3 regions of the Vibrio penaeicida genome follow, and region 1 is predicted to be linked to each of the others. Evidence: predicted binding sites of a transcription regulator. Region 1 holds the regulator's gene; each other region holds the start of a gene.

Region 1 (9,905 bases):
TCACCTAGTGGATAGAGATAAAATTGGCTGCACCACTGCAGTAATGCGTACAGAGAACCTTGCCAAACCGGTGACTCATCAAGTACTGCTTTAATTCCCTTTAGCTGATGAACGGGAAACTCAGACTGGCTGACGAGCTCCGTTACAATACCAACCAAAGTTTGCCTGCCAAAAGGTACGCTCACGCGACCGCCAATCACTGGAAATTGATGGGGGGCAATTAGGTAATCAAATTGCTTGTCCAATGGTACGGGCAAAGCGACTCTGGCAATAGAAGGGCGCATAAATCTTTTATAAAGAACCTGATAGGAATAAAGTGAGTATAACTGAGTAAGATTCGCTAAGTAACCTATCCATCAAATCTGGCTAAACTCGAATTTTCTTACCCGTAGGGTAAACGGGTGAAAACTGCCTCTAAATCAAAAATAGTTGGCGAAAAAACTGCCAAATAGGTTGATCCTACCTAAATGTTTCATTACTATACTGCGCCTTGATGATGTGGTCATTCCGCATCGATTTATCTGAAACTACGTGTGGTGTCCGGCATAGAATCGGATGGCGACACGGCCCAATTTGAGGTTATCCCATGAAAGTAGGTATTCACCCAGAATACAAAGCTGTTGCAGCAACATGTTCTTGTGGCAACACTTTTGAGTTCAAAACAACTCTAGACAAAGATTCTATCCACCTAGACGTATGTGACAAATGTCACCCGTTCTACACTGGTAAGCAGCGTATCGTTGATACTGGCGGCCGTGTTGATCGCTTCAACAAGCGTTTTGGTGCTCTTAGCAGCAAGTAATTACGAATTCGTAATACTGACCAAATTTGAAAAGGACGCCTCGGCGTCCTTTTTTCGTTCATGAAATAAATGTTTTTTGATTTAGCTCTCGGTTAAGTGGTCTTAGCTCTTTCAAAATGACCTTTCTTTGACGCTGGCAATCTATGAAGATTGCAAGTCATACTTTAGTATAATAAAGAGTTGAAGTTAAATTTGCGGTCGGCTTCAGCTAACAATGCAAGAAACACCTTTTACCTACTCAAAAAACAATAATTGGAACGTCCCCACATGTCTGAAGACAACAGCCAACAAGATTTTCGCCAACAAGCTCTGGATTATCACGCTCAACCTACTCCCGGTAAAATTTCCGTCGAACTCACCAAGCCAGCCAATACAGTAGAAGACCTCGCGCTGGCTTACAGCCCTGGCGTAGCCGAACCTGTACGTGAGATCGCGCAAAATGCTGACAATGTTTATAAGTACACTGCCAAAGGTAATATGGTGGCTGTCATTTCTAACGGTACAGCCATTCTTGGGTTGGGTAACCTAGGACCACTAGCGTCCAAACCTGTGATGGAAGGTAAATCGCTTCTTTTTAAGCGTTTTGCTGGTCTTGATTCCATCGATATCGAAGTGAAACATCGCACGATTGATGAATTTGTTGATACCGTCGCCAACATTGCCGATACGTTTGGCGGCATTAACTTAGAAGACATTAAAGCGCCAGATTGCTTTGAAATTGAGCAGCGACTTATCGAGCGTTGTGATGTTCCCATCTTTCATGACGACCAACACGGCACGGCTATTGTGACGGCTGCCGGTATGTTGAATGCGATTGAACTTCAAGATAAGAAACTCGAAGATGCGACAATTGTTTGTTTAGGTGCGGGGGCTGCTGCCGTTGCGTGCATGGAACTGCTGATCAAATGTGGCGCACAGCGCGAAAAAATCTACATGCTGGATCGTAAAGGTGTGATTCATACTCGCCGTGATGACCTGAATGAATACAAGCAGCTGTTTGCGAACAATACAGATAAGCGCACGTTGGAAGATGTTATTGAGGGTGCCGACCTTTTCTTAGGTGTGTCTGGCCCTGATTTGTTGCCTGCAGAAGCTCTAAAGTTGATGGCGGATAAACCTGTTGTCTTCGCGTGTTCTAACCCTGATCCAGAAATCAAACCGGAAGTCGCCCATCAAGTTCGTAATGATCTGATCATGGGGACGGGTCGAAGCGATTACCCGAATCAGGTTAACAATGTTATTTGTTTCCCATTTCTTTTCCGTGGTGCGTTGGATGTTCGTGCCAGTGAAATTAATGATGAAATGAAGCTCGCAGCGGTGGATGCTATTCGACAATTAGCAAAAGAGCCTGTACCAGAAGAAGTGAAAAAAGCGGCAGGTGTTACGGCGCTAGAATTTGGTTCCGGTTACATCATCCCGAAACCGATGGACGCTCGTTTACTACCACGTGTAGCAAAAGCTGTTGCGCAAGCTGCCATTGATTCAGGCGTTGCTCGAATTGAAATGCCTGAAAACTATATGCAATCCTGAATATGACAATCTGATTCACTTTTCATGTGTGTCAGATTAAACGTACATTGCTTTTTCAATACACATAAAAAAGAGGGGATAGCCTAGGCTATCCCCTCTTTTTTGCTTATTCTTCGTCGTAGGCTTCGAACTCGATGCCCATTTCCGTCATGATTTTTTTCACTTCACTCGGAATATCGTCTGGGCGATCTTTTCTCAAATCTTCATCTGTCGGTAATGGCTGGCCTGTATAAGCGTGGAGAAAAGCTTCACAAAGCAGTTCGCTATTGGTGGCGTGACGCAGATTGTTAATTTGGCGGCGTGTTCTTTCGTCTGTCAGTACTTTAAGTACTTTTAACGGAATCGATACTGTAATTTTTTTTACTTGTTCGCTTTTTTTACCATGCTCAGCATAGGGGCTTATGTATTCGCCATTCCAATCTGCCATTGCGCACCTTCAATTATTATTTATCTAAGTTATATGGCTACTCCGCACAGAAAGCTCTTTTCATGTGTTTTAGCGACTTAGCCGTTCATAAAAACGATTTTAGCGACTTTTACTGCCACAAGCAAAGACATATGGACGTCTAGAAGTGTTGACGTCCTAAAATGAGAACGCTAAAGTATTGCATATTAATCGTGACTATCTCTGTTAAAACACGTTACACGCATGTTAACTCGCGTTCGTAATTGGTATAACAGAGGCTCGAAAAGTTTGCACCACAGGAAAGGAAGACCCTATTTATGAGCCAACGAAAGCCAGCCACTATTGCCGTACGCACTGGTATTGAAGCGGATACTCAGTATCACGCAGTTGTCCCACCAATTTACTTGTCTACGAACTATGGCTTTCCTGCGTTTGGTGAAGTGCCCAAATATGACTACACGCGTTCAGGTAACCCAAATCGAGGCTTGCTAGAGCAAGCTTTAGCTGAGCTGGAAGAAGGTGCAAACGCCATCATAACCAATACTGGTACAGCAGCCATTAACCTTTGGGTGACGGCATTCTTAGGTCCTGACGATCTTATTGTCGCGCCACACGATTGCTATGGTGGTACTTATCGACTCTTTAACACTCGCTCACTAAAGGGTGACTTCAAAGTTGAATTTGTTGATCAATCCGATGAAGCCGCTCTTGCTGAAGCACTCAGCAAAAAACCTAAACTGGTCTTACTTGAAACACCATCAAACCCTTTGGTACGTGTTGTTGATATTGCGAAAATTTGCGAACAAGCAAAACAAGTCGGTGCGCTTGTCGCAGTCGATAACACGTTTTTAACACCGGTTTACCAAAAACCGCTTACTCTTGGTGCAGATTTCGTTGTGCATTCCACGACTAAATTCATTAATGGTCACTCTGACGTGATTGGTGGTGTCATCATTTGTAAAGATGAAAAACACGCGGAAGATTTAGCGTGGTGGGGTAACTGCATTGGCGCAACTGGCACGCCTTTCGACAGTTATATGACTCTACGAGGCCTACGTACACTTGGTGCACGTATGCGAGCTCATGAAGAGAGCTCGAACACGATATTAGAATTTTTGAAAACACATGAATTGGTTGGCACCATTTACCATCCAAGTTTGCCAGAGCACCCAGGTCATGACATTGCCAAAAAGCAGCAATCGGGCTTTGGTTCTATGCTCAGCTTTGAATTGAATGGAAGCTTTGAGCAAATGAAATGTTTTGCCAGTTCTCTCCAGCTTTTCTCGCTCGCAGAATCATTGGGAGGGGTGGAAAGCCTGATCTGTCACCCTAGTTCAATGACCCATCGTGCCATGAGTGATGAAGCGCAAGAAGAAGCGGGCATTGCCCCAACATTACTACGTTTGTCTGTGGGTCTTGAAGATGCGCAAGATCTGATCGCTGATTTGAAGCAAGCCTTTGCAAAAGCCAAGGAGGTGGCGTAATGACTCTCGAACGTCAATTGCATAAATTTGGTGGCAGTAGCTTGGCGGATGCCGAATGCTATCAACGTGTGGTGAGCATACTCAAAGAATATTCGGATACGAATGACTTGGTTGTTGTGTCGGCAGCGGGTAGCACGACAAACCAACTTATCGCTTGGCTGGCGGCGTTAGAAAAAGACGGGCGTTTAGCGCATGAAGCGTTGCAAGAACTCAGACAATACCAAACACAATTAATTGAAAGCTTGTTGCCAGCAGAACGTGCAGCGCCTTTGCTTGATGTTCTTAACACGGAATTTTCTGGGTTAGGCGAATTGTCTTACCCATTAAGCAGTGCTCAAAAATCATCAGCAATGGGACACGGCGAAATATGGTCGGCGAGGCTATTGGCGGAACTTCTTAATCACAATGGTTTAGAAGCGGTTTCGCAAGATTCACGTGATTTCCTTCGTGCAGAACACGGAGCTCAGCCGGAAGTCGACCGAGCACGTTCTTACCCTTTAATTAAAGAATCGCTAGCACAGCATCGTCAGTGCCGAATTGTCATTACTGGTTTCATGGCAAAAAATGAAGAAAGTGAAACAGTTCTTCTTGGGCGTAATGGTTCAGATTACTCAGCGACCGTCATCGGTGCGCTAGCAGAAGCGTCCAGAGTGACCATATGGAGTGATGTGGCTGGGGTGTATAGCTCTGACCCCCGTAAAGTATCAGACGCCTGCTTACTGCCTCTGCTGCGCTTAGATGAAGCCAGTGAATTGGCTCGCTTGGCGGCACCAGTTCTTCATAGCCGTACGTTACAGCCTGTTGCTCAAAGTTCAATGGAATTGCATTTGCGTTGCAGCTACCAACCTGAATCAGGTTCAACACGTATTGAGCGTGTTCTTGCATCGGGTCGTGGTGCCAAAATTATTACCTCTTTGGATGAAGTGCTACTGGTTAAAGTGGACTTCGGGCACGGGCACGATTTTGAACGTTTAGCTAAAGAAGTACTTACAACGCTTTCACGCGGGCAACTCAGCCCATTGGCATTTGAAGCGCAAAGCGATCAAGGTTGCTTGCTTTTGGCGTATACCTCAGAAGTGGCTGGCGAGGCGCTTTCCCATCTACAAGATGTTTCTATTGGTGCGGAAATTAAATTGAAAGAAGGGTATTCACTGGTTGCTGCAGTAGGCGCTGGCGTAACCAATAACCCGAATCACTGCTACGGTTTTTACCAGCAACTGAAAAACAGCACCGTAGAGTTTATTAGTGAGGCTGAATCTGGTCTTAGCTTAGTCGCGATTCTTCGTAAAACCGATACATCTCGCTTAATCACAGGCATTCACAGCCAGTTGTTCCAAGCTCAAAAGCGTGTTGCTATCGCTTTGTGCGGCAAAGGCAATATCGGTTCCAGCTGGATAGAGCTGTTTGATGAGCAAAAAGACGAGCTTGAAAAGCGTCATGGAAAAACATTTGATTTGGTTGCAGTAGTCGATAGCCAAACGTATTGGTTGGACTTCGAGGGCATTGATGCCAAAGAGGTTTTCAATCGTTTTGATGATGAAGCGATCAGCAATGACGGAACGGAATGGTTGGACAAACTGGCGCATCAGCAGAAATTCGATGAAGTTATCGTATTGGATGTGACAGCCAGTGAAGCGTTATCTAATCAGTATGTCAGCATTGCTGAGCACGGTTTCCATTTGATTTCGGCAAATAAAGTTGCAGGTTCGGCACCGGGCGACGTTTATCATCAGGTACAAGATGCGTTTTCAAAGACTGGTCGCCATTGGTTCTATAACGCAACAGTAGGTGCAGGGCTTCCTGTTAACCACACAGTGCGTGATTTACGTGAAAGTGGGGATGACATTCTAGCGCTTTCTGGAATCTTCTCAGGAACGCTGTCATGGCTCTTCCAACAGTTTGATGGTCAGGTGCCTTTCAGTGACTTAGTAGATCTTGCTTGGCAGCAAGGTTTAACGGAGCCCGATCCTCGTTGTGACTTAGATGGATCTGATGTGATGCGTAAGTTGGTGATTCTCGCTCGTGAATCCGGATTAGAGCTAGAGCCTGAAAACGTGAAAGTTGAATCATTGGTTCCAGAGCAATTGCGCGATTTACCGCTGGATGACTTTTTGGACAATGGACAGATCCTGAGCGAAAACTTAGCCGAGCGCCTTGAAAAAGCCCAACGTGAAGACAAAGTATTGCGTTATGTGGCAAGACTGGAAAAAAGCGGCAGCGCAACAGTAGGTGTGGAGGCGTTACCTCGCGAGCACGCACTAGCCAACTTATTGCCTTGCGACAATATCTTTGCCATCGAGAGTAAATGGTATAAAGACAACCCATTGGTTATTCGAGGCCCTGGAGCGGGTAAGGCCGTAACGGCAGGGGCTATTCAGTCAGATCTGAATCGACTTTCAAGTTTGTTATAAATCTTTGTTTTAGTGATTTGCTATAGCGATTTGTTATATCTAAAGGGCACTCTGTGCCCTTTTTTGTTGCCTCTATCCCTTTAAAATGCTGTGGATTTTTATTAATGAAAAATGCGTAGTTTCATCATGAATAAAATTCATGGTGATCTAGTTGACATTAAATCGGATAAAAGACATTCTTTGGACATATAGACGTCTAAACGTCGCTGAGAATTTTAAAAGAATTTTTTGTGGTGGTGCCACAGGGAGAGAAGCATGAGTTATACCCACGCAAGTCACATAGATGCTTTGAATCAGAATGTTGCTGAGCTTTCTGATGACATCAATGTTTCATTTGAGTTTTTTCCACCAAGCAGTGAAAAAATGGAAGAAACGCTTTGGAATTCCGTGCACCGCCTAAAAACGTTACAGCCAAAGTTTGTTTCAGTTACATACGGAGCAAACTCTGGAGAGCGCGATCGTACGCACTCAATTATCAAAGAAATCAAAGATCAAACAGGTTTGGTTGCAGCACCACACTTAACTTGTATCGATGCATCACGTGATGAATTAGTGAACATTGCTAATGATTACTGGAGCAATGGTATTGAAAGTATCGTAGCGTTGCGCGGCGATATTCCCCCAGGCGGTGGTGTGCCGGATATGTATGCTTCTGATTTAGTTGAATTACTAAAGTCTCAGCACGATTTTGATATTTCTGTTGCGGCATTCCCTGAAGTTCACCCAGAAGCTAAAAGCGCACAAGCCGATCTACTGAACTTGAAGCGTAAAGTTGATGCCGGAGCAAACCGAGCTATCACTCAGTTCTTTTTCGACGTTGAGAGCTACTTGCGTTTCCGTGACCGCTGTGTGGCGGCTGGAATTGATGTTGAGATTGTTCCGGGAATCCTACCAGTATCGAACTTTAAGCAGGCTTCACGCTTTGCGGATATCAATAATGTAAAAGTCCCTGGGTGGATGGCGAAGCAATTTGAAGGGTTGGATGATGACCCAATGACACGTCAGTTAGTGGGTGCAAGTCAAGCAATCGATATGGTGAGAATTCTAAGCCGAGAAGGCGTAAAAGATTTCCACTTCTTCACGCTAAACCGTGCTGAAATGACATACGCGTTATGCCATACGTTGGGTGTTCGCCCGCAAGCGTAATTTAAACGTAAACTGTGAGACATAAAAAAAGGTTGGTGTACGCACCAACCTTTTTTATTAATAGCGAAGATTTACGCCATAGCTTCTAATTCTGCAAGCGCTTCTTCTGCCCAAGCAACCCATGTGTTACGAAGCAACAAGTTGCGACGAAGGGTTAAACGCTCTAAACGAGCTTGCTTGTCTAAAGTGCTTGGTGTCGCGTAGTAAACCGACTCAATTTCTTTGTAGTGGTTCACTAGTTGACGAGACTCTTCGATCAAACCAGTCAGTTGTTCAATATACGAAGTAGAAGGTTGTACGGAACATGCCATTAACTTGGCAGAAAACTCATCGCGAACGGTAGGGTGTGCAGTAGGTTGGTCAAACCACTCCCCAAGTGCTCGGCGTCCTTCTTCTGTAATTGAATAAACTTTCCTGTCTGGTTTGCCCTCTTGCGGCTCAAGCACGCAAGTCACAAGTTGGTTTTGAGCCATTTTATTTAGCTCGCGGTATACTTGTTGGTGACTTGCTTTCCAAAAATAGCCAATACTGTATGAGAACTCTTTTGTGATGTCGTATCCAGTTGCATCACGAGTACTTAAAACAGTAAGGATTACGTGCGGTAATGACATGTCTTCAATCCAATGGTCAATCAAACTGTAAAACTTGAACGCGTAAACACCGAGTGTGCTTCTGTGGCACGTTTGTATAGTGTGTTAATGCGCTCATACCAATCTAAAGACAAATTTAGACGGCTCTGTCACCTTCTTAGCCTTACATCACCTAGAAAATGGCAGCTATTGAATTTGCTACCTTAGAAACAAATGCCAATGCCATAGAATTGCTGCGGATAGTTATTAGTAAATTTACAGCGGTTAGTAAGCATATCAATAATAATAAGCATTAAGTAGAATAAAAAATATGAATGGTTTGAAAAACTGACAAAATTCTCAATAGCGAATGCCAGCCATACAAAAAGCCGCATTTAGCGGCTTTTTGTCTCACTTAAAGAATAAATGACTGGTTAACCGGTGTTGCGCATTCCTGCTGCAATACCTGCAATTGTGACCATTAATGCTTCTTTAAGCTCTGTCGATGGCGTTTCTGTCTGTCTTGTACGGTAAAGCAGTTCTGCTTGCAGCATATTCAACGGCTCTACATAGATGTTACGAAGGCGGATAGATTCTAATCCCCACGGATCACTCTGCATTAAATTTTCATTATTCTCAACATTGAGTACAGCTTTAATGTCTTTTTGTAATTGAGCTCTCAGTTTGTCGCCCAGAGCCCACAAAGATTTGTCTGTTAGCTTCTGATCGTACAGGCTTGCGATCTCGATGTTACATTTCGAGTACACCATTTCTAGCATGCCCAATCGTGTTGAGAAGAAAGGCCATTCGCGACACATTGACTCCAGTAATGATTGGTGTCCTTGGTCGACCGAATACTGAATCGCCTCTCCGGCACCTAACCATGCTGGTAATACCAAGCGGTTTTGGCTCCATGAGAAAATCCATGGAATGGCACGTAAGCTTTCGACACCACCGTTAGGATTACGCTTCGATGGGCGTGAACCTAATGGCAGCATGCCTAGCTCAAGCTCTGGTGTTGCCGCGCGGAAATACGGTACGAAGTCAGGCTCACCACGAACAACCCCACGATAGGCTTCACAAGACACTTCAGACAGGGTGTCCATCAAGTCACGCCATTCTTGCTTCGGCTCCGGTGGTGGCAGCAGGTTGGCTTCTAATATTGCACTGGCGTACATGTTGAAGCTGTTGACCGCCACTTCAGGTAAGCCCAGCTTAAAGCGGATCATTTCACCTTGTTCAGTTACGCGCAGACCACCTTTGAGGCTTTTCGGCGGTTGAGAAAGCAACGCAGCGTGTGCAGGTGCACCACCACGACCAACCGTACCACCACGACCGTGGAATAAGGTCAGCTCGATGCCCGCTTCTTCAGATACCTTCACTAAGGCTTCCATGGCACGGTATTGCGCCCAACCCGCCGCCATAACACCAGCATCTTTGGCGGAATCTGAGTAACCGATCATGACCATTTGGTGGTTCTGAATGAAACCGCGGTATAGGTCGATACCCATTAACTGGGTGATAACGGCTTCAGCGTTATTCAAATCTTCCAGTGTT
Region 2 (9,905 bases), 580 kb from region 1:
AATCACTCTGTTCCTTCCAGAGTTGTTTCTCAACTACGGACAATAATTAGGACGCATTCAAAATGAAAAAATTAACCGGATTGATTGCTGCACCCCATACACCTTTCGACCTAAACAGTCAGGTGAATCTGGAGGTTATCGATCAAATTGCTGAACTGCTGATAGAGCAGGGTGTGTCTGGGGCATATATTTGCGGCACAACAGGAGAAGGGGTTCATTGTTCAGTCGAAGAACGCAAGCTAATTGCTGAGCGCTGGGTTGAGGCTTGCCGCGGCAAATTGGATATTATTGTCCACACTGGTGCGCTGAGCATCGTCGATACATTAGATCTAACTCGTCATGCCGACACGTTAGATGTACTCGCCACTTCTGTAATTGGTCCGTGTTTTTTCAAGCCAGCTAACGTTGATGAGTTGGTTGACTACTGCGCTCAAGTGGCGAGCGCTGCACCATCAAAAGGGTTTTATTATTACCATTCGGGAATGTCCGGCGTGAATGTCGACTTAGAGCAGTTTCTCATTGAAGGAAGCAAGCGAATTCCCAATCTATCCGGTGCAAAATTCAATCATTCCGATCTCTATGACTACCAGAGATGCATTCGCGTTGCGGATGGGAAGTTTGATGTGCCCTTTGGTGTGGATGAATTTTTACCGGCGGGGTTAGCAGTCGGTGCGGTTGGGGCGGTTGGCAGTACCTACAACTATGCGGCGCCGTTATACCTGAAGATCATTGACGCTTTCCACAAAGGCGATCACCAAGAGGTGGCTCGGTTAATGGATGCTGTGATTGCGATTATTCGTGTTCTGGTGGAATACGGGGGCGTAGCAGCAGGAAAAGTTGCTATGCAGCTGCACGGGATTGATGTTGGGAACCCGCGATCGCCGATTAGAGCGCTAACGAAAGCGCAGAAGCAAGATGTGCTATTCAAGCTTCGCCATGCTGGCTTTTTGGATGCGGTATGAATGAGGGCGAACAGATGACGAAACACAAACCTATGGAAGGCATCTTTATTCCGCTCATGACCCCCTTTAGCTCAATAGGGGAGTTGGAATACGACAAGCTTGAAGGCATGGTTGAGCATCATATTTCGCAGGGGGTACACGGTTTTTACATTGGTGGCAGCTCTTCTGAGTGTTTTATGATGAGTATTTTAGAACGACAAAGAGTGTTGAAAACGGTCGCGCATATTGTCAATAATCGAGTGCCGCTGATTGCTCATGTTGGGGCAATTGCGTTAACCGACGTACGTTTACTGATCGATACCGCGCAAAATGAAGGGTATCAAGTGATCTCTGCAACACCGCCTTTTTATTACGGCTTCACCCCCCAAGAAGTGACCTATTACTATCAGTCTATTCTCGATTACACAGATGTTCCGTTATTGCTGTACAACATTCCTGGAACCACGGGCGTAACATTTACCCATCAGACGCTCTTGAATTTATCTGCCATGGATAACGTGATTGGCATAAAGCACACCACACACGATATGTTTTTCATCGAAAGGCTAAGGCAACTTCAGCCGAATAGCCTCATCTTTCATGGTGAAGACTCTATGTTGGTTAATGGTCTACAAATGGGGGCAAGTGGTGGCATAGGAACGACGTATAATTTGATGGCCGCTAAGTATGTGGCGATTTTTGAAGCGATGAAGCAAGGAGACACGGAAAAAGCCATGGATTTACAGCATCAAGTCAATCGGGTTACTGAAGTGCTGTTAGAGGCAGGGTTATATCAGAGCATCAAGTTTGCCATGGGAGAGTTAGGGATCGACTATGGTCAGTGTCGAGAACCATTTTTGCCCCTGTCAAAATCACATAAAACGCGAGTTATGGAATGTTTGACGCGTTCATATTGAGGTTGTTCGAGTATAGACTTGCTATTACTGTATTTGACGAGATGAGTCTGATACCTTTATCCACGCCGTCACCAACGAAAAAGAGAGCATTGTGAGTCTACCCAAAAATTTACTCGTTCGTCTTCGAGCGAACACTGAACCATTGAGTAAGAAACTACGTTTAGTGGCGGATTATGTCTTGGATAATGCTCATGATGTCCAGTTTCAAACCATCACAGATTTAGCGCGCAATTCTCAAACCAGTGAAGCGACAGTGGTGAGGCTATGTCGTGATATGGGTTACAAAGGCTATTCAGACTTTAGGATGGCGTTGGCGGTGGATCTTAGCCAGAATCCGCGAGAGAAACAGGTCGAGATGGAAGGCGATATTTGCCATATCTCAGCCCAAAGCGCAGTGGCAAGCTTGCAAGATACCGCCCAAATTATTGACCGAAAAGCGCTGAAAAGAGTGTGTAATCTGGTTCATGAATCTCAATACATCAGTTGCGTTGGGGTTGGAGCATCAAGCATTGTGGGGCGTTACTTGGCGTTCAGATTATTGCGAATCGGCAAGAAAGTCACCATGTTCGAAGATACCCATTTAGCGGCAATGAACGCCGTTCGAAGCACTCAAGGCGATCTCTGGTTTGCGATTTCGAGTTCGGGATCAACCAAAGAAGTTGTCCATGCGGTTAGGCAAGCACATCAACGCGATACTCCCGTTATTTCTCTTACCAACATTACGCACAGTGCGCTGTCATCGATATCGACAGAATCGCTTATTGCAGCAAGACCAGAAGGGCCGCTAACGGGGGGAGCCTTTGCTTCTAAAGTAGGAGCGTTATTGTTGGTTGATGTTTTGGTTAACACCTTGCTGGAACAATATCCAGAATACGCAGAGTCGGTTGTTGATACCGCCGAGGTGGTGATGCCTCTGATGATCTGATGTCTCTTATGATCTGATGTCTCTTATGATCTGATGTCTCTTATGATCTGGTTCTCTATGACCTATTAGTATCTAAGGTTAAGAACTGGATGTTCTGAAAATCAGGAAATGAAAAAGGCTAACCGAAGTTAGCCTTTTTAATGAACGAGATAAATCTAAAGAAATGTGTGAAACGGTATAATTACCAGCCTTTCACTACACCGCCTTTGAAGATGTCCATTGCCGCGTTGTAAACTTCGTCTGTTTGGTATGCTTTAACAAAGTTTTGTACGTTTTCTGCTGCTAGGTTTTCTTCACGTGCAACAATCAGGTTTACGTATGGAGAGTCTTTGTCTTCAACGAATACACCGTCTTTTTCAGGCGTTAGGTCGATGCTGCTTGCGTAAGTCGTGTTAATGATAGACAGCGCTACGTCGTCCAAAGAGCGTGGAAGTTGAGCGGCATCCAGTTCAACGATAGTGATGTTTTTCGGGTTCGCAACGATATCGCGTACAGTTGCTAGTAGACCAACACCTTCACGTAGAGTAAGAAGACCTTGTTGTTCTAGAAGAAGTAGAGAGCGACCAAGGTTTGTTGGGTCATTAGGAACAGCAATACGAGCGCCTTCTTGAATCTGATCAACCGACGTTACTTGCTTAGAGTAACCCGCGATAGGGTAAACAAACGTGTTACCAGCGATAGTCAGTTTGTAACCACGATCCGTTACTTGCTGATCAAGGTATGGCTTGTGCTGGAATGCGTTAATGTCGATAGATTGGTCATCGAGTGCTGCGTTTGGTGTTACGTAATCGGTAAACGTCACTAACTCTACATCTAGGTTGTATTTCTCTTTCGCTACTTTTGCAGCCACTTCAGCAACTTGTGCTTCTGCACCTGCCATTACGCCAACTTTGATTTTGCTTGTGTCGACTTCTTTCTCGCCACAGCCTGTTAGTACTAATGCAGACGCTGCTGCTGCGATGGCCAAAAGGCTTTTAAGGTTATATTTCATTGTATTCTCCTTAATTCTAAATCCAAAAATTCTTTATTTATTAACTGTTAACGTTAAAAATTGAGTTATCTGTGGTCAACGCGGCGTACCAGCGCGTCACCGATTGATTGAATGATTTGTACCAGTACGATAAGCATCACGACGGTAACAGCCATAATCACAACATCGTATCGGTGGAAGCCGTAACGAATCGCGACATCCCCTAAACCGCCGCCGCCCACGGTGCCAGCCATTGCCGAATAGCTCACTAATGTAACCATGGTGATGGTTACGGAGTTCACGATGGTAGGTAGAGCTTCTGGAAGCAGTACTTTTGTAATAATTTGGGTTGGTGTTGCTCCCATAGATTGCGCGGCTTCAACAAGACCACTTGGCACTTCGAGTAGTGCACCTTCAATCAGGCGAGCAACAAATGGGATAGCACCAATCGTTAACGGTACAATTGCTGCCGTGGTGCCGATAAATGTACCAACAAGTAATTTGGTGACAGGGATAATGGCAACCATTAGAACCAAAAATGGTACAGAGCGACCGATGTTCACAATCGCACCTAGAACATTATTTAAAGCGATATTTTCCAGTAAGCCACCTTTCTTAGTGGTGTGTAAAATAACACCTAATGGGATACCCACAGCGAACCCAACGATGCCCGCAACCGCGACCATGTATAGGGTTTCCCACGTTGCACCCAGCAAAAGATCGCCATTTAGGCTTAGCCACTCTGTTACTGACTTAAAGGACATAACCAAGTACCTCTACTTTAACTTTGTGTTCGCGGATAAAATCGAGCGCTGCTTTTTCGCTTTCTTCGTCGCCAAAGAGCTCCGCGACCATCATTCCGAATTTCACGCCGCCAGCATAATCCAAGTCGGAGCTTAAAATACTCACATCAATACCGTAGTTTCGAGCGATTTGCGTCATCAGAGGTGCGTCGGTGCTTGCGCCCGTAAACTCTAAGCGAACCAACGGGTAGCTACCTTCGACACGTTCTGACTTCAACCGAACTTGGTAATCTTCAGGAATGGAAAGATCCAAAGTGGAGCGAATGAAATTGTGTGCTAATTCAGTTTTAGGGTGAGCAAATATTTCGCCAACGGTGCCTTTCTCAACCAGTTTTCCATCACCAATAATGGCAACTTCATGACAGATACTTTTAACCACATCCATTTCATGTGTAATCAGCAGAATGGTGATATTGAGCTGTCGGTTGATTTTTTTCAGCAGCTCAAGAATCGACTGAGTTGTCGCTGGGTCCAGTGCGCTGGTCGCTTCATCACACAATAAAACTTTTGGGTCCGATGCCAATGCACGAGCAATCGCAACACGCTGCTTTTGTCCACCGCTTAGGTTCGCTGGGTAGGTGTCACGTTTGTCGCTTAGCCCAACCAGTGCCAAAAGTTCGGTGACTTTACTTTCGATTTTTGATTTGTCTGCGCTCGCAAGTTCTAGAGGAAGAGCGATATTTTCAAATACCGTACGGGAAGATAGTAGATTAAAGTGCTGAAATATCATGCCGATGTTACGGCGCGCTTTTCCAAGCTCAGACTTAGAAAGCTTTGTTAAGTCGACACCATCTACGATAACTTCGCCAGACGTTGGTGCTTCTAACATGTTAACGCAACGAATCAGTGTGCTTTTCCCTGCACCGGAAGATCCAATGACGCCAAAGATTGCGCCTTGGGGAATAGATAGGTTGATGTCTATTAAGGCGTTGATCTCCTTACTGCCTTGATAGAAAACCTTATTTACTTGATTAATTTCAATCATATAAACAACCGTGCGGAATAAACTGAAAAGCGAATAGAGTGAACAGAATAATATTTTGAACTTGCTCTAAATTTTCAGTCGATGCTATGGCTTTCTGTTTTTTAAGTCAATAGGTATTTTTACGTCTAGACGTCTATATAGCTTTACAGATAATGGGTGATTTTTGCTTAAAGCAAGGGTATGCATACGCTCGCGAGCATTTTTGCCGCTTATTCCCCCATCGAGGCTAAAAAGTAATTGCATAGTGCGAAGTGCTATAAAGCATGTAATAATTTGTTCTGATTAAGAGTGCATTGAGGATTCGATTTTGGCTAAACCTGCCGTTTTTCTTGACCGTGATGGTGTGATCAACGTAGACCACGGTTACGTGCATGATGAACATAGTTTTGAATACATAGACGGTGTATTTGAAGCAACAAAGCAACTTCAAGACATGGGTTACCTACTGGTACTTGTTACGAATCAATCCGGAATAGCGCGAGGGATGTTTAGCGAAGATCGCTTTCTTTCTCTTACTCAGTGGATGGATTGGAATTTCGTTGATAATGGCGTTGATTTTGATGGCTTTTATTATTGTCCGCATCACTCTGAACATGGTATCGGGGATTACAAGCAAGATTGTGAATGCCGAAAACCCAAGCCCGGTATGTTTATTTCTGCCCGTGATTTCTTAAAAATAGACATGGAAAATTCCGTTATGGTGGGTGACAAAGCGGAAGATATGATGGCCGCTCAATCGGCAGGTGTTGGAACACGAGTTCTTGTCCGCACTGGGAAACCTGTTACCGAGAAAGGAGAGTCTTTGGCGTCAGTCGTATTAGACAGCATCAAAGATGTCCCTGCCTACCTTAAGAGCTAGCTCGTTCCATGTTGAAAAAATTTATAAGTGTGAGTGCACTGTTGGTGAGCACGGGGTTGGTGGTCACTGGCTGCAGTTCTAGCTCAAGCACTTCGGTTAATAACGCATATATATGTGGCGAAGACTTAGAAATATGGACACACCCTATTAATGAGTATGAGCTGCAATTGGAAATAAACAATGAGCGCTTTCTCATGGATCGCGTGCCGAGTGCTTCTGGTGAGAAATTTGAGAATCGTCGTATGGGGTATGTTTTCTGGATGAAAGGGACCCAAGCCAGTCTGTCTTTGCCTAATGTTCCGATGCAAATGTGCAATCAAAATACGCCTAAAAAGACATCGCTATCGTCTAAAAATACCTTGTTTTAAGTATTTATCTCACTCTTTCTATGAGGGAATATTGCAATTCGATGCCAAACTTCGGCAATATTCCTTTATCACTACGACAAGTAAATTTGAAATCCTATGAGTAAGAAGCTCACTATTTTGGATATCGCTCGATTAGCAGGGGTCGGTAAATCGACGGTTTCTCGTGTTTTAACGAACGATCCAAAAGTAAAACCAGATACCCGTAAAAAGGTAGAGCAAATCATTTCTGAATCTGGTTATGTTCCGTCTAAGTCTGCTCAATCAATGAGAGGAGGCAGTCAGAAAGTCATCGGAGTGATTATTTCTCGTTTGGATTCTCCCTCAGAGAACCTTGTCGTCAGCCTGCTTTTAAAAACGTTGTATGCCGCTGGGTACGATGTCGTGATCATGGAAAGCCAATTTGACTGTGAAAAGACCAATGAGCACCTCGCTGTTTTAAAGCGTCGAAATGTTGATGGTGTAATTGTGTTTGGTTTTTCAGATTGCGATATGTACGAACTGGAATCTTGGGGGCATAGAGCGGTAGTCATTGCGTCGGATTCTTCTGAAATATCTTCTGTGAATTACAACAATCAATCCGTCATCGAGATGGCCTTGAATCAACTTAGCCAACAGAACAAAACACACATTGCCTTTATTGGTGTGGATGATACGGATGTGACAACGGGCCGTTTGCGTACGCAAGCTTACATTCGGTGGTGTGAAAGCCATGCGTTAACGCCTAATTACACGACGGGTGCACTGAGTCATGAAAGCGGTTATCACTTAGTCGATACGGTATTGGGTACAAAAACCGATGCCATTGTGTGTGCCAGTGATTCAATTGCATTAGGCGTCAATAAAAGGCTTCAAGAGCTCGGTAAAACTGACGTAACTGTATTTGGGGTTGGTGGGAACGCTTTACTTTCATTTTTGTTCCCAAACACACAGAGTATTGACCCAGGGTATGCGGAAGCTGGAAGAAAAGCCGCTAACCTGCTGGTCGACCAACTGCAGAATCAATCGGAGGTGACTCACGTCACTCTAACCCCTTCTCTTCCCAGTTAGCGTACAATTTTTCAACTCGTTGTAATTTAATAAGAATAAAAATTCAGTACTTCTTTTTCTATTTATCACTACATTTTTAATGTGATCATGTTCAATTAATGGGACTGTTCCCATTTTGATTTATTATTAGTGATGTCAATATGAATAATAACAATTGGGAACGGTCCCAAAAGAAATAAAATAGAACGTGAATTCAAATAGGGTGAACAGTTATGAGTAAGGTAGCGAAGAAAGATGTCGCCAAAATCCTCGAACTTGTAGGGGGAAGCGATAACATTGCGAGTGTAAGCCATTGTCTAACTCGATTGCGCTTTGTACTAAATGATACCGATACAGCGGATGTGAAAAGGCTAGAGAGCATTTCTATCGTTCGCGGTTGTTTTACAAATGCTGGTCAATTTCAAGTCGTGATTGGCAATGAAGTGGACGACGTCTATAAGCTTTTACTTGAACTGTCAGGGAAAAGCAGCGCTAGCAAAGACGAGTCCAAGCTAGCTGCTCGTCAGAATATGAATATCTTAGAGCGCAGCATCTCCCACCTAGCCGAAATTTTTGTTCCCCTTCTACCGGCGATCATTACGGGTGGTTTGATTCTTGGTTTTCGCAACGTTATAGGCGATATCAAGATGTTCGATGGCCAAACACTGACGCAAATCAGTCAGTTTTGGGCGACCGTCCATTCGTTTCTATGGCTAATTGGTGAAGCGATTTTCTTCTTCCTACCCGTCGGCGTATGTTGGGCTACGGTGAAGAAGCTGGGTGGCACACCAATATTGGGTATTACATTAGGTGTGACGTTAGTTTCACCTCAACTTATGAACGCTTATTTAATCGGTAAAGAAGTGCCCGAAGTATGGGACTTTGGATTGTTTGTGATTGAAAAAGTGGGTTATCAGGCACAAGTAATACCTGCAATGCTGGCGGGTGTAGCGCTGGCGTTTATAGAGACAAACCTCAAGCGAATTGTACCGGGATACCTATACCTTGTTGTGGTGCCATTTGTGTCTATTTTGTTGTCTGTGATCCTTGCTCACTCGTTGATCGGTCCTTTCGGACGTTTACTGGGCGATGGTGTCGCGTTTGCGGCTAAAGCGGCAATGACGGGTGACTTTGCCATTATTGGTGCCACCGTGTTTGGATTCCTTTACGCACCGTTAGTGATCACCGGTGTTCACCACACAACCAATGCTGTTGATTTACAGTTAATGCAAGAGTTGGGTGGTACGCCAATTTGGCCACTAATCGCATTGTCTAATATTGCACAGGCTTCTGCCGTCGTCGGTATCATCATTATCAGCCGTAAAGAAGGTGAGCGAGATATCTCTGTTCCTGCTGCCATTTCCGCCTATCTTGGTGTAACGGAGCCTGCGATGTACGGTATCAACCTCAAATACAAATTCCCAATGCTAAGTGCCATGGCCGGCTCTGCTATTGCGGCGGCAATATGTGGTAGTGCGGGTGTGATGGCAAACGGCATTGGAGTCGGTGGCCTGCCAGGTATTCTCTCTATACAGCCTCAATACTGGACTATATTCAGCATCGCCATGCTAGTTGCGATTTTTGTACCTGCGATGTTGACTCTCTTCTTCTATAAGCGCGCTCAACATAAAGGCAATTTAGAAACAGCAGCCGCATAACATACAGCAGGCAGCCTGCTCTCTTCCCCCTTGTTGGCTGCCTGCGCTTTACTCTGAGAACGAAACAATGACTATTCATAACGACTGGTGGCGCAAAGCGTCTATTTACCAAATCTATCCAAAAAGTTTTTGTGACAGCGGAAGTTCTGGCACTGGAGACATTCAGGGGATCATTTCAAAGTTAGAGTATTTGAAAGCTCTGGGCATTGACGCTATTTGGTTAACGCCTGTTTACTGTTCTCCGATGGTCGACAATGGTTATGACATTTCGGATTACTTTGCCATTAACCCTGATTTCGGCACTATGGCGGATTTTGATGAATTGATTGCCGCGGCACATCGCCAAGGGATTCGTATAATCATGGATATCGTCGTTAACCATACGTCGACAGAGCATGCTTGGTTCCAATCAGCTTTGGGTGATAAGAATAGCCCATACCGCGACTACTATAT
Region 3 (9,905 bases), 1.6 Mb from region 1:
AGCCCATTGTTTCCACTGAAACCTGGCAAGTCATTAAATTTGAAGCACTTTGCCGCTTTCCTTCTGTTGAAGGACTCCAATATACACCTCAAGAAATGATCAATATTGCTGAAGACCTGAACCTTGTGTCGACTCTGGACAAAATTATTGGTTCCAAGTCGTTGCATTATCTTGAAAGAATTCATCGTCACTTCGGCAAGCATGTGGGGATTACGATAAATCGCTCACTTAATACCAAAATGAGTGCGCAACAAGTGCTGACAAACACTTTGAATATGGTCGAGGAGTCGGGTGTGGACCCTAAACTGGTGACCATTGAACTTACAGAAAGTGCCTATTTTGATAGTGAAGATTGCCATATACAGGCATTGAAAGCACTGAGACAAAGAGGTGTTAACGTCGCAATTGATGATTTTGGTACTGGGTATTCGTCTTTTACTTACTTAAGCAATGGTCACTTCGATTATCTGAAAATCGATAGAGAATTCATATTCGATATAGAAATTGGCACACACAAATACTTCATTGTGAAAATGCTGGTGGATCTTTCTCATACCCTAGGTGTAAAAGTGATTGCCGAAGGTGTCGAAACCATACAAGAAATTGAGGTGCTTACTGGGTTGAGTGTGGATTACATACAGGGGTATTACTTCTCTAAACCCGTTTCTATTGATGATATTGAAACAGCACGTCACTACGTGAAAAAACAGAACGAATTGCGTCGCTTTTCTCTGCCTAAGCAGGGGGCAGGAATACTGAGCTTGCATGAACAAATGTCGCCATTTTTAGAACCCAGCACGGCACTGAGTGAAGTGCATGAGATTTTCCTGCGAACAGATTTAGAAGCCATGGTGGTCACAGATAGTTTACATTGCGTTGGGGTGATTGATAGAGAAGTGTATAACCTTCATATGACTTCAACGTTTGGCACTAAGTTAGAAACGCAACGCGACACGCAAATTCTAAAACGCAAACTTAGCCAAGTTATGAAAACGAAATTTACTGTTCTTAGCCATGCGACGTTACTTAAAGATGTTCCAGCACTTGTTAAAAAAGGCGTCCCATTGCCTTGGGTGATCGCCGGAGATAAAGGAGAGTGTTTAGGCATAGTGACCAAGAACAAAGTGCTCAAGTTTTTAGCCAGTTGAGGTTACTAGGGTGTAACGTAAGGCTAACGAGTTGTTAAAGGTGGTTACTTGGGTAATTAGAGTCTGTTATTATCCGAGCCACAATTTTGAATGACGTAACTCTGCCTAATAATGCTTGATTATTTTCTCGCTCAATTGCTTCCGATGACACTGGGAGCACAATTGGTTATCACTTTAGTGCTGCAAAAAGGGGACATTTGCCCAGGGCAAAGAGGTCGTTTGCACAAGCTTTTGCCTGCCTTCATCGCATTGTGGATAGCGACCGCGACCATTAGCCTACTTGGATTGGTAACGGCTGGTGTTTTGGTGGCGTTTTATTCTAAAGTCCAAACGGGAAAAACACGTGAAACGGGCTCTTTCCACATATTGAATTTATCGGCATTGAGTGGATTGATAGCACTCGCACATGTGATAGCGCAAAGTTTCACATTTTGGGGTGGGGTCAATGTTGCTATTTCTGGCATCTTGTTAGGTGCGGCATTTGCGCAGCTTATGTTGGTAGTTTCTCGCTCTCGATTACAAGCCTTCCATCGTATATTACCTATTACCGGTATCGTCAGCGGAATGCTCTTTGCCGTCGTCTCATTAGTTCAGGCGTATCAGCTTCCTCCCGAAGCCATAGAGCACTTTACCACTCAAATTTTAGCGGGCTTTGCGATGTTAATCACTGCGCTCCTAATCTGGTGCTGGCATATGTTGTTTAACCAAACGCCAACTAAAATTCAGTTAAGTGTGGCAGTGTGTTGCCTACTTGCCTCACAATTTGGGTTCCAGTCTCTAATATAATACTTCTATCAAATAGCACTTTTCCTAATAGACGCTAACCTTTAATTAGGTAACCTGAAAAGGGGAAAGTGCCATGGATTTGAGTAACATCACCAACCTCGATAGCATCATATTGCTGGGCATAGTGAACGAAAAATTGCGTTTGGAATGTGACAGTTTTGAAGAGTTGGTTACGACCTATGAAATGGACGTTGAAAGCTTGGTGGGCAAGCTGGATGTGGTGGGTTATCAGTACGACCCACTCACGAACCAATTTAAATCTTACGATCGATAATGCAATGATTCGATACCTAAACAGCTAGACCAGATAGGTATCGACTTTGTTATGCCAACTTAATCCCTTCAAGATGACTTTTACATTGCTGTCGAGCCGTGTTGAAGAACGCTTGTAGGTACCTTTTTTTGCTTTCACTGCTGCGAGTGGCTGCGAATAGCCTTCTCCAAAGGCCATCCGATAGTGGCTTGCTCGTGATCAACCCTTGGCGTGAAAACTCAATGACCGCCCAATTTGGTAAAGCGGCAACACCTAACCCAGCAGAAACCATTTGAACCAGCATTAACGTGTTATCGCACTGCTTCCATTTAGCGGGCTCAACGCCTGCTGGCTGAAGGAAATGTTTAACAATGTCTAACCTTTGCTTTTGCACAGGGTAGGTAATGATCGTTTGATCGGCTAAATCGTGCGGTTGAATACTTTCCAACTCTGCAAGTGGGTGGGTGGTGGAAGTCACTAGTCTCATTTCAAAATCAAACAGAGGCTCATAGTGCACTTCTGATTTTGGCTGAATGTCGGAGGTGATGACCAAATCGAGCTCCCCTCCCATCAATGCCGGTAATGGTTCGAACCCAAAACCGGAAGAAAAATCCAATGTAACGCTGGGCCACGCGAGCTGATATTCCTTTAGAGCGGGCATGAGCCATTGAAAACAGGAATGGCACTCAATGGCCATGTGCAACCGACCATTAACATCTTCCTTAAGACTGGCGAGTTCACTTTCTGCCATCGCTAGCCTAGGCAGAACTTCGTCGGCGACTTTGAGCAGTATTTCACCTTCAGAGGTGAATTTCACAGGTCTTGTTTTACGCAAAAAGAGCTGCCCACCAATGCGCGATTCTAAATCCTTTATCTGATGAGAAAGTGCCGACTGCGTTAAGTGCAGGGCGGTTGCTGTTGCTGTTAGTGATCCGGTATCCCTTAATGATGTCAATGTTCTCAGATGCTTCAATTCAATCATGAGCTTCTCTCACTTTTCCATGTTCTCTATGACATATGTTCATAAAATACGAGCTTTTGACCTCTTTGTAAACGTCTAGATGGCTAAATAAAATTTAAAACATGAAAAAAAATAATAAACAAGTTGAATAAATGGAATTTGCTCAACTAGGCGATTCGAGAGATATTTTAGCCATCCAGACTTCTTAAATTTATGTGCAAGGAATAATAACTATGGCAACGACTAAGACTCATATCCTCGGCTATCCACGTGTTGGTGAGAAACGAGAACTAAAATTTGCGCAGGAAAAATATTGGCGAGGTGAAATTTCACAGCAAGAGCTTAAGGAAGTGGGCAGCGAATTAAGACAGCGCCATTGGAAAGATCAAACAGAGAGTGGGCTGAGCTATGTAGCAGCAGGTGATTTTGCATGGTACGACCATGTATTGACGACCAGTTTACTATTGGGGAATGTCCCTTCACGACATAAAGAAGGTTTCCCAGATCTCGATACACTGTTCCGCGTTGGTCGCGGTCAGTCACAATCCAGTTGTGGTTGCGGCTCTGCAGCATCCGACATGACGAAGTGGTTCAACACTAATTACCACTACATTGTTCCTGAATTTAGCAGCGATGCTTCATTTGAAGTGAGCTGGCCGCAGCTTTTTGAAGAAGTAAACGAAGCTATTCAAGCTGGACATGAAGTAAAACCAGTTCTTCTTGGCCCGGTAAGTTACCTGTTCTTGGGTAAAGAAGTTGAAGAGGGGTTTGATCGCCTTACACTCCTTCCACGCCTTCTTACGGCTTACCAAGCGATTTTAGCTAAACTGGCAGAGCTCGGTGTTGAGTGGGTACAGATTGACGAACCTATCCTTGGTCTAGAGTTAGACAAACCGTGGTTGGATTCATTTAAGCTGGCTTACCAAGTTATTCAGAGTGATGTAAAACTTCTTCTGACCACTTACTTTGATTCAGTAGAAGAACATTTCGATTACATCACCGCACTTCCAATTAACGGTGTACACGTTGATCTTTCAGCGGCACCTGAACAGCTAGAGGCGATCGTCAACAAACTGCCTGAAAACTGGGTGTTATCAGCTGGTGTGGTTAATGGACGTAACGTTTGGCGTGCAGACGTTAATGCTTGGTTGAAGAAGCTGCAACCAGTAAAAGAAAAACTGGGTGAAAATCTATGGATTGGCAGTTCTTGTTCTTTACTGCACAGCCCAATCGATCTTGAGCTTGAAACTGAGTTAACCGAAGAAGTGAAAAGCTGGTTCGCGTTTGCGAAACAAAAGCTGAGTGAGGTTAGCCTGCTTGGTGCTGCTTTAAATGGTGATGAGAAAGCCATCGCAAAATGTGAAATTTACAGCCAACCGATTGTTGCCCGTAAAACCGCGGATCATGTGAACAAGCCTCAAGTGAAAGCACGAGTTAACGCTATTACAAGTGAATTAGCTAACCGCAGTGCTCCATACGAAGAACGTGCCCATCACCAAGCAGAAGTATTGGGGTTACCTCTACTACCAACCACGACAATCGGTTCATTCCCTCAAACCAGCGAAATCCGCACGCAACGCAGTGCATTCCGCACCGGAAAATTGTCGGAAGCCGATTATGAAGCCGCGCTGAAAGGCCACATTAAAGATGCGGTCGAGCGTCAAGAAGCATTAGACCTTGATGTTCTGGTTCATGGTGAAGCCGAGCGTAACGACATGGTGGAGTATTTTGCGGAGAATTTAGCGGGTTTCCAAACGTCCAAGTTTGGCTGGGTTCAAAGTTACGGTTCTCGCTGCGTTAAACCTGCGATTGTTGTGGCTGATATAGAGCGTGAAAAGCCGATGACCGTTGAGTGGTCTACTTATGCTCAGTCTCTCACTAGTAAGCAAATGAAAGGCATGCTTACAGGACCGGTTACGATTTTGTGCTGGACGTTCCCACGTGAAGACGTTACTCGTAAAGAAATTGCGCAGCAGTTAGCATTTGCATTACGCGATGAAGTCAGTGATTTACAGGATGCGGGGATCAACATTATTCAGATTGATGAGCCTGCGATTCGCGAAGGGTTACCACTTAAGAAGCGTGACCATGAAGAGTATCTAAACTGGGCGGTTGAATCCTTTAAAATTTCTGCGGCCAGTGCAAAACCTGAAACTCAGATTCACACCCACATGTGTTACAGCGAGTTTAACGAGATCATTGAATCTGTTGCCGCGTTAGATGCCGACGTTATCACCATTGAAACTTCTCGTTCAAACATGGAATTGTTGAAAGCATTTGAAGAGTTCAACTATCCAAATGAGATTGGGCCGGGTGTATACGACATCCATTCACCAAATATTCCAACAGAAGAGTGGATGGTTGATCTACTTGAAAAGGCGGCGGCGAAAATTCCAGCAAAACGACTTTGGGTGAACCCAGACTGCGGATTAAAAACACGTAACTGGGAAGAAACTGAAGCATCACTTAAAAACATGGTCAATGCGGCTAAAACATTGCGTACTCAATGGCAATAACAACCGCTCATATAGTCTAACCAAACGGTAAAAAGCCCCTGCTCAATGAGCAGGGGCTTTCTGTTAACTTTTGCTGTATCTTTTACCGCGTTTCATTACAAAACATGTTGAATAAAACTCTGGTTAGTTTACCCAGTCTCTAAGCGTAAAGGTAATTTGGTGCTTGTCGTTTTTGAGAGTCAATGTGTCTTTTGTTAGAGTAACATCGCTCCACTCTCCTAATGCATCTGACATCACCTGTTCGGTGTCCATCATTTCATCGGAGCACATCATCATGGTCATGCCCATATTTTCAACACGGAACTGCCCATCTTTTAATTCGCCTTGCCCAAAGTAACCATTGCAACCAGCGAAACCATTAACAGTCAACTTTTCACCGACTTCAATGCTAGGGTGTTTACTGTGTTCCGGTTTTACGTAGTCTTGTCCATCCACCTGAGTCAGAATCCAGTGATGATGTTGTAAATCCTCTTTGGTTACCACCGATGCATCTCCGTTGCTGGTACAAGCTGCCAAAATAACAGGTAAAGCGATAAGAGCGAGTTGCTTTTTCATTCGAAGCTCCAAGAAGTGTTTTCAAAATCCCGTGCAGTATAATCAACAAGTTCAGTTTCTTGTCAATGGAAAGTCATAATAATACTGCCAAGGGTATAAAACCATGACATTTCGTTATTCAATTTTCTTTTAGAAATCTATCTTAATTCTCTCTCAAATGGGTAGAGTATGCTGTATTGTGAGTAAAGTGTTATGATTAAGTAGTCATCGCTAAGCATAGGAGGGGATATGGAGCAGTTGGAGTTTTTCAATGTGCCGAGTCCATGTGTTCGAGTATGCACAGTTGACGAACGAGGATATTGCCAAGGATGCATGCGTAACCGGCAAGAGCGTTTCGATTGGCTGAACATGACGCCCGCTCAGCAACTCCATGTCATCAAGCTTTGTCGTCAACGCTATCGAAGAAAGATGATGAATCAGAACAAGAAAGAACAAACCTTATCGCAGATGGATGACCAAAGTCCTCAACAAAGTTTGTTCTAGCTTTATTGCTTTTAGATAAACTTAGTCCACAATTCTTACTCGAATCTGCTTTACTCTATTTTGAAGTTCGAACGCTAAGCTTTTTAGTGCCATGTCGTTCTCATTAGTAATGTATTCTTCAAGACTATTTAATAACTCAGTATGAAGAGATTGTAATACCTCTCTTTGTGTACCTTGGTAGTCGGTAAATAAGGCACCTTGTAGTTCTTCAAGCCAACGTTTGTAACTCTCACCGTGTTCTTTGAGAGAGAGAAATGTAAGTTTAGGCTCATGGATGATTGCTTCGGCTAGAAGTGGCGAAACTTCGGATGATGTTGCACCGTCCCTCTTAACCCATATTGATGTCAATGTATAAATAATTGGTATACTGACTGATTCGTCATTTTTAGATAAGTAATGTTCGATATTGGTATTGCCTTTGGACATCCATCGCTCTTTTTTCTCTTCAAAGCTTTCAGCAAGAGCCTGACTCGAAGTTGCCAGTACTAAAATTACGAACAATATGGTTGTTTTCATTTCATTTTTCCAAGTTTGAATTTGATATTTCAATATAAGCCGATTCATATTTCTCTATTTCAGAAAACAACTCATCCCTCGACGATTTGCTGCTTGTTGTCATGTAGTTTCCATCATTTAGCTTTGTATAAGATTTTCCGGGTAGTAGACAACCAAGAGTATCGTCGTGATAGTTTCCGCCATGTATAAGTATTTTAGTTCGCCCAGGCACATTCACTAATTCGTACGCTTTTGGATACTTGGCGGACGAATATTTTTTGAGCTTATACCTGCCTGCCGTTATCCTTTTGTCTGAACCTGCTACATTTGAGTCTGGCCCTCCAGGTTCCAAAAAGTACATGTTTGATGTTTGACCCTCAATTTTAAATCGGCTTAAGGTTGTATCAGTAGATTGTTTAATTCTAGTGACCTTAATAACTAGAGTTGATTTACAGAACCCAGTTTGCAGTTTTACAGGCGATTTTAGTAGAGAATTACCAATAGTTTTTGCAGTTTTCCCATTTACATCAATTCGGCCATCAGGGCGTATCAGTTTAACCACATTCTTCTGAAAGGAGATAATCGCAGCGACAGTTTTAGATTTGTCAGGATTTCTACCGACAGATCCATCTTCTTTTAGTAGTGGAATCCTCGGCAGAAGGTGGTTCAGTTTATTTAGCGAGCGTTGAACTATGATCCGCCCCAGCAGTTTTGGACACCAAGTTAAGTGAGTACAATCACTAACGAGGTGAACAATGACAACTAACAAAAAAACTAGAATTAAACATTCCCCTGAATTTAAGGCAGAAGCTTTGAAGCTATCAGAGAAAGTGGGAGTTGCTGCGGCAGCGAGGCAGCTCGGGTTGCATGAATCCCAGATCTACGGTTGGCGTAAGGCAATTAAAAAAGACACCAGTACCAGTCAGCGTGAAAGAGATCTCGCTGCCGAAGTCGCCAAGCTCAAAAGGCAATTGGCTGAGCAAGCTGAAGAGCTAGATATCGTAAAAAAGGCCGCCACCTACTTCGCGAAAAATCTAAAGTAGATTGCTATGAATTTATGCTAGAACACCTTCTGTGTTTCAATGTGGTCCGCATGGCTAAGGTGTTCGAAGTTTCACGAAGTGGGTTCTATTACTGGATTAAGCATCGCCACAAAGCCATCCAGCGTGAGGCAATACGCCAAAAGCTTGATGAAAAAGTCAAAAAAGCTTTTGACAATAGTAAGGGGCGTGATGGCTCAAGGCGCATCCAGAAAGAGCTAGCTGAGAATGGGGATAGCCGTAATGTTAAAACCATTGCCGCCAGTATGAAGCGTCAGGATTTAACGCCGAAAGCGGCACGCAAGTTTAAATGTACGACGGATAGCAAGCATAAGATGCCCGTAGCGCCGAACTTGCTAGCTCAAGACTTTAACGCAACGGCTCCGAATCAAAAATGGGCGGGAGATATCACGTATCTTGCCACGAGCGAAGGCTGGTTGTATCTGGCTGTCATCATCGACCTTTACTCACGACAAGTGATCGGTTGGTCAATGGATACGAGGATGACGGCAACTCTGGTCTGCGATGCATTATCAATGGCTCTGTTCCGTCGAGGGTTCCCTGAGCATGTTACTGTCCATAGTGATCGAGGTAGCCAGTATTGCTCAAAAGACTATAGGGACATAATAAGTGCTTATAACCTAAAACAAAGTATGAGTAGAAAAGGAAACTGTTGGGATAATGCGTGTGTTGAGAGCTTCTTCCATTCTATGAAAGTCGAGGCGATCCAATACGAACCGATCATGACAAGAAATGAGATGCGCCAAACGGTCTTCGAGTACATTGAGGTTGATTATAATCGGATGAGAAGGCACAGTGCTCTTGGGTATCTAAGCCCAGTTAACTTTGAACAGCAAAATGTCGCTTAATGAAGTGTCCAGTCTTGCTGGAGCAGATCACTAATATTATATCCCTGTAACTTTGTTGTTTCTCTGGAATACCCTTCCCTACTGGTTTTAATATTTGGAATGAAGCCATAACTTCTCTCTTAAATTGTAATTAAATTAGTATGTTACCAGCAAGGTATTATTTAGATTCAAATTTAGATTAGATATGACTCGCCTAGGTAAATGCAAAAATGTAATCGACTTTTTTGTCAGCTTTTTTGAGTGTGGACTTTTCCACCTGAAAATAATGATGTTTGACCCAAAAAAATAGCAATCAAATAATCTAGCAATAGGGATTCTTAGCGATCACTCGCAAATATTCTATAAATCACATTTACCTGTAGAAAATTGTTCCACTTCGCACAGTAATACTAGTTGCATTAACTATAGTTTTTGCGATTAGAATTCTTTGAGCAGCTTTATCTGCTATTACGCAGGTTGTCTTAGATTTCTTTTCATTTTCATTTCATCACCACGGGTTGGAGTGGTTTTGGGTGACTTTATAAATGGATGTTGAACTTTGAAGCATCTGAAAATACAAGAACAAGGAATTGACGAAAATGTTGAAGAGAACGCTGATATCGACGTTGATTGGCTGCACTATGGCGAGTAGTGCCTTTGCTATGAACGTACAACCCGATCCACAAAACCCGACAGGGTACATTGTGTCGAAAGTTGATCTGCAAGCTGCTGAAGCGGCAAAGACAGCCGATCCTATGTATGCCATATGGGCTAAGGCGTTGGAGACACGTCCGAATTCAATCGTAGAAGCGATTGATGC

Evidence for each region. The regulator MetJ, encoded in region 1, represses methionine synthesis genes. The targets are predictions, from matches to a motif close to TTAGACNTNTANANGTCTAA.
Region 2: a site for MetJ is predicted at 5,659-5,678, ahead of metN (methionine ABC transporter ATP-binding protein MetN). Genes of this name have one in related genera too.
Region 3: a site for MetJ is predicted at 3,237-3,256, ahead of metE (5-methyltetrahydropteroyltriglutamate--homocysteine S-methyltransferase). Genes of this name have one in related genera too.

What each region holds. Positions count from the first base shown of each region.
Region 1 covers NZ_AP025144.1:3,801,164-3,811,068, reverse strand. Annotated here, with positions in the region: gene priA (primosomal protein N') at 1-284, opposite strand, end outside; gene rpmE (50S ribosomal protein L31) at 587-802, shown strand; gene LDO37_RS17045 (malic enzyme-like NAD(P)-binding protein) at 1,070-2,332, shown strand; gene metJ (met regulon transcriptional regulator MetJ) at 2,439-2,759, opposite strand; gene LDO37_RS17035 (O-succinylhomoserine (thiol)-lyase) at 3,056-4,222, shown strand; gene LDO37_RS17030 (bifunctional aspartate kinase/homoserine dehydrogenase II) at 4,222-6,633, shown strand; gene metF (methylenetetrahydrofolate reductase) at 6,889-7,779, shown strand; gene LDO37_RS17020 (PadR family transcriptional regulator) at 7,851-8,390, opposite strand; gene ppc (phosphoenolpyruvate carboxylase) at 8,783-9,905, opposite strand, start outside.
Region 2 covers NZ_AP025144.1:3,222,642-3,232,546, reverse strand. Annotated here, with positions in the region: gene LDO37_RS14565 (TRAP transporter large permease) at 1-46, shown strand, start outside; gene LDO37_RS14560 (dihydrodipicolinate synthase family protein) at 63-962, shown strand; gene LDO37_RS14555 (N-acetylneuraminate lyase) at 977-1,858, shown strand; gene LDO37_RS14550 (MurR/RpiR family transcriptional regulator) at 1,950-2,783, shown strand; gene metQ (methionine ABC transporter substrate-binding lipoprotein MetQ) at 2,965-3,774, opposite strand; gene LDO37_RS14540 (methionine ABC transporter permease) at 3,840-4,517, opposite strand; gene metN (methionine ABC transporter ATP-binding protein MetN) at 4,507-5,541, opposite strand; gene gmhB (D-glycero-beta-D-manno-heptose 1,7-bisphosphate 7-phosphatase) at 5,849-6,400, shown strand; gene LDO37_RS14525 (MliC family protein) at 6,409-6,768, shown strand; gene treR (trehalose operon repressor TreR) at 6,865-7,815, shown strand; gene treB (PTS trehalose transporter subunit IIBC) at 8,028-9,452, shown strand; gene treC (alpha,alpha-phosphotrehalase) at 9,520-9,905, shown strand, end outside.
Region 3 covers NZ_AP025144.1:1,310,788-1,320,692, forward strand. Annotated here, with positions in the region: gene LDO37_RS06150 (sensor domain-containing phosphodiesterase) at 1-1,148, shown strand, start outside; gene LDO37_RS06155 (hypothetical protein) at 1,311-1,934, shown strand; gene LDO37_RS06160 (DUF4250 domain-containing protein) at 2,008-2,208, shown strand; gene LDO37_RS06165 (LysR substrate-binding domain-containing protein) at 2,258-3,169, opposite strand; gene metE (5-methyltetrahydropteroyltriglutamate--homocysteine S-methyltransferase) at 3,382-5,664, shown strand; gene LDO37_RS06175 (META domain-containing protein) at 5,788-6,231, opposite strand; gene LDO37_RS06180 (DUF1289 domain-containing protein) at 6,448-6,702, shown strand; gene LDO37_RS06185 (hypothetical protein) at 6,724-7,218, opposite strand; gene LDO37_RS06190 (DUF5675 family protein) at 7,220-7,759, opposite strand; one part of gene LDO37_RS06195 (IS3 family transposase) at 7,953-8,199, shown strand; one part of gene LDO37_RS06195 (IS3 family transposase) at 8,199-9,106, shown strand; gene LDO37_RS06200 (chitinase) at 9,685-9,905, shown strand, end outside.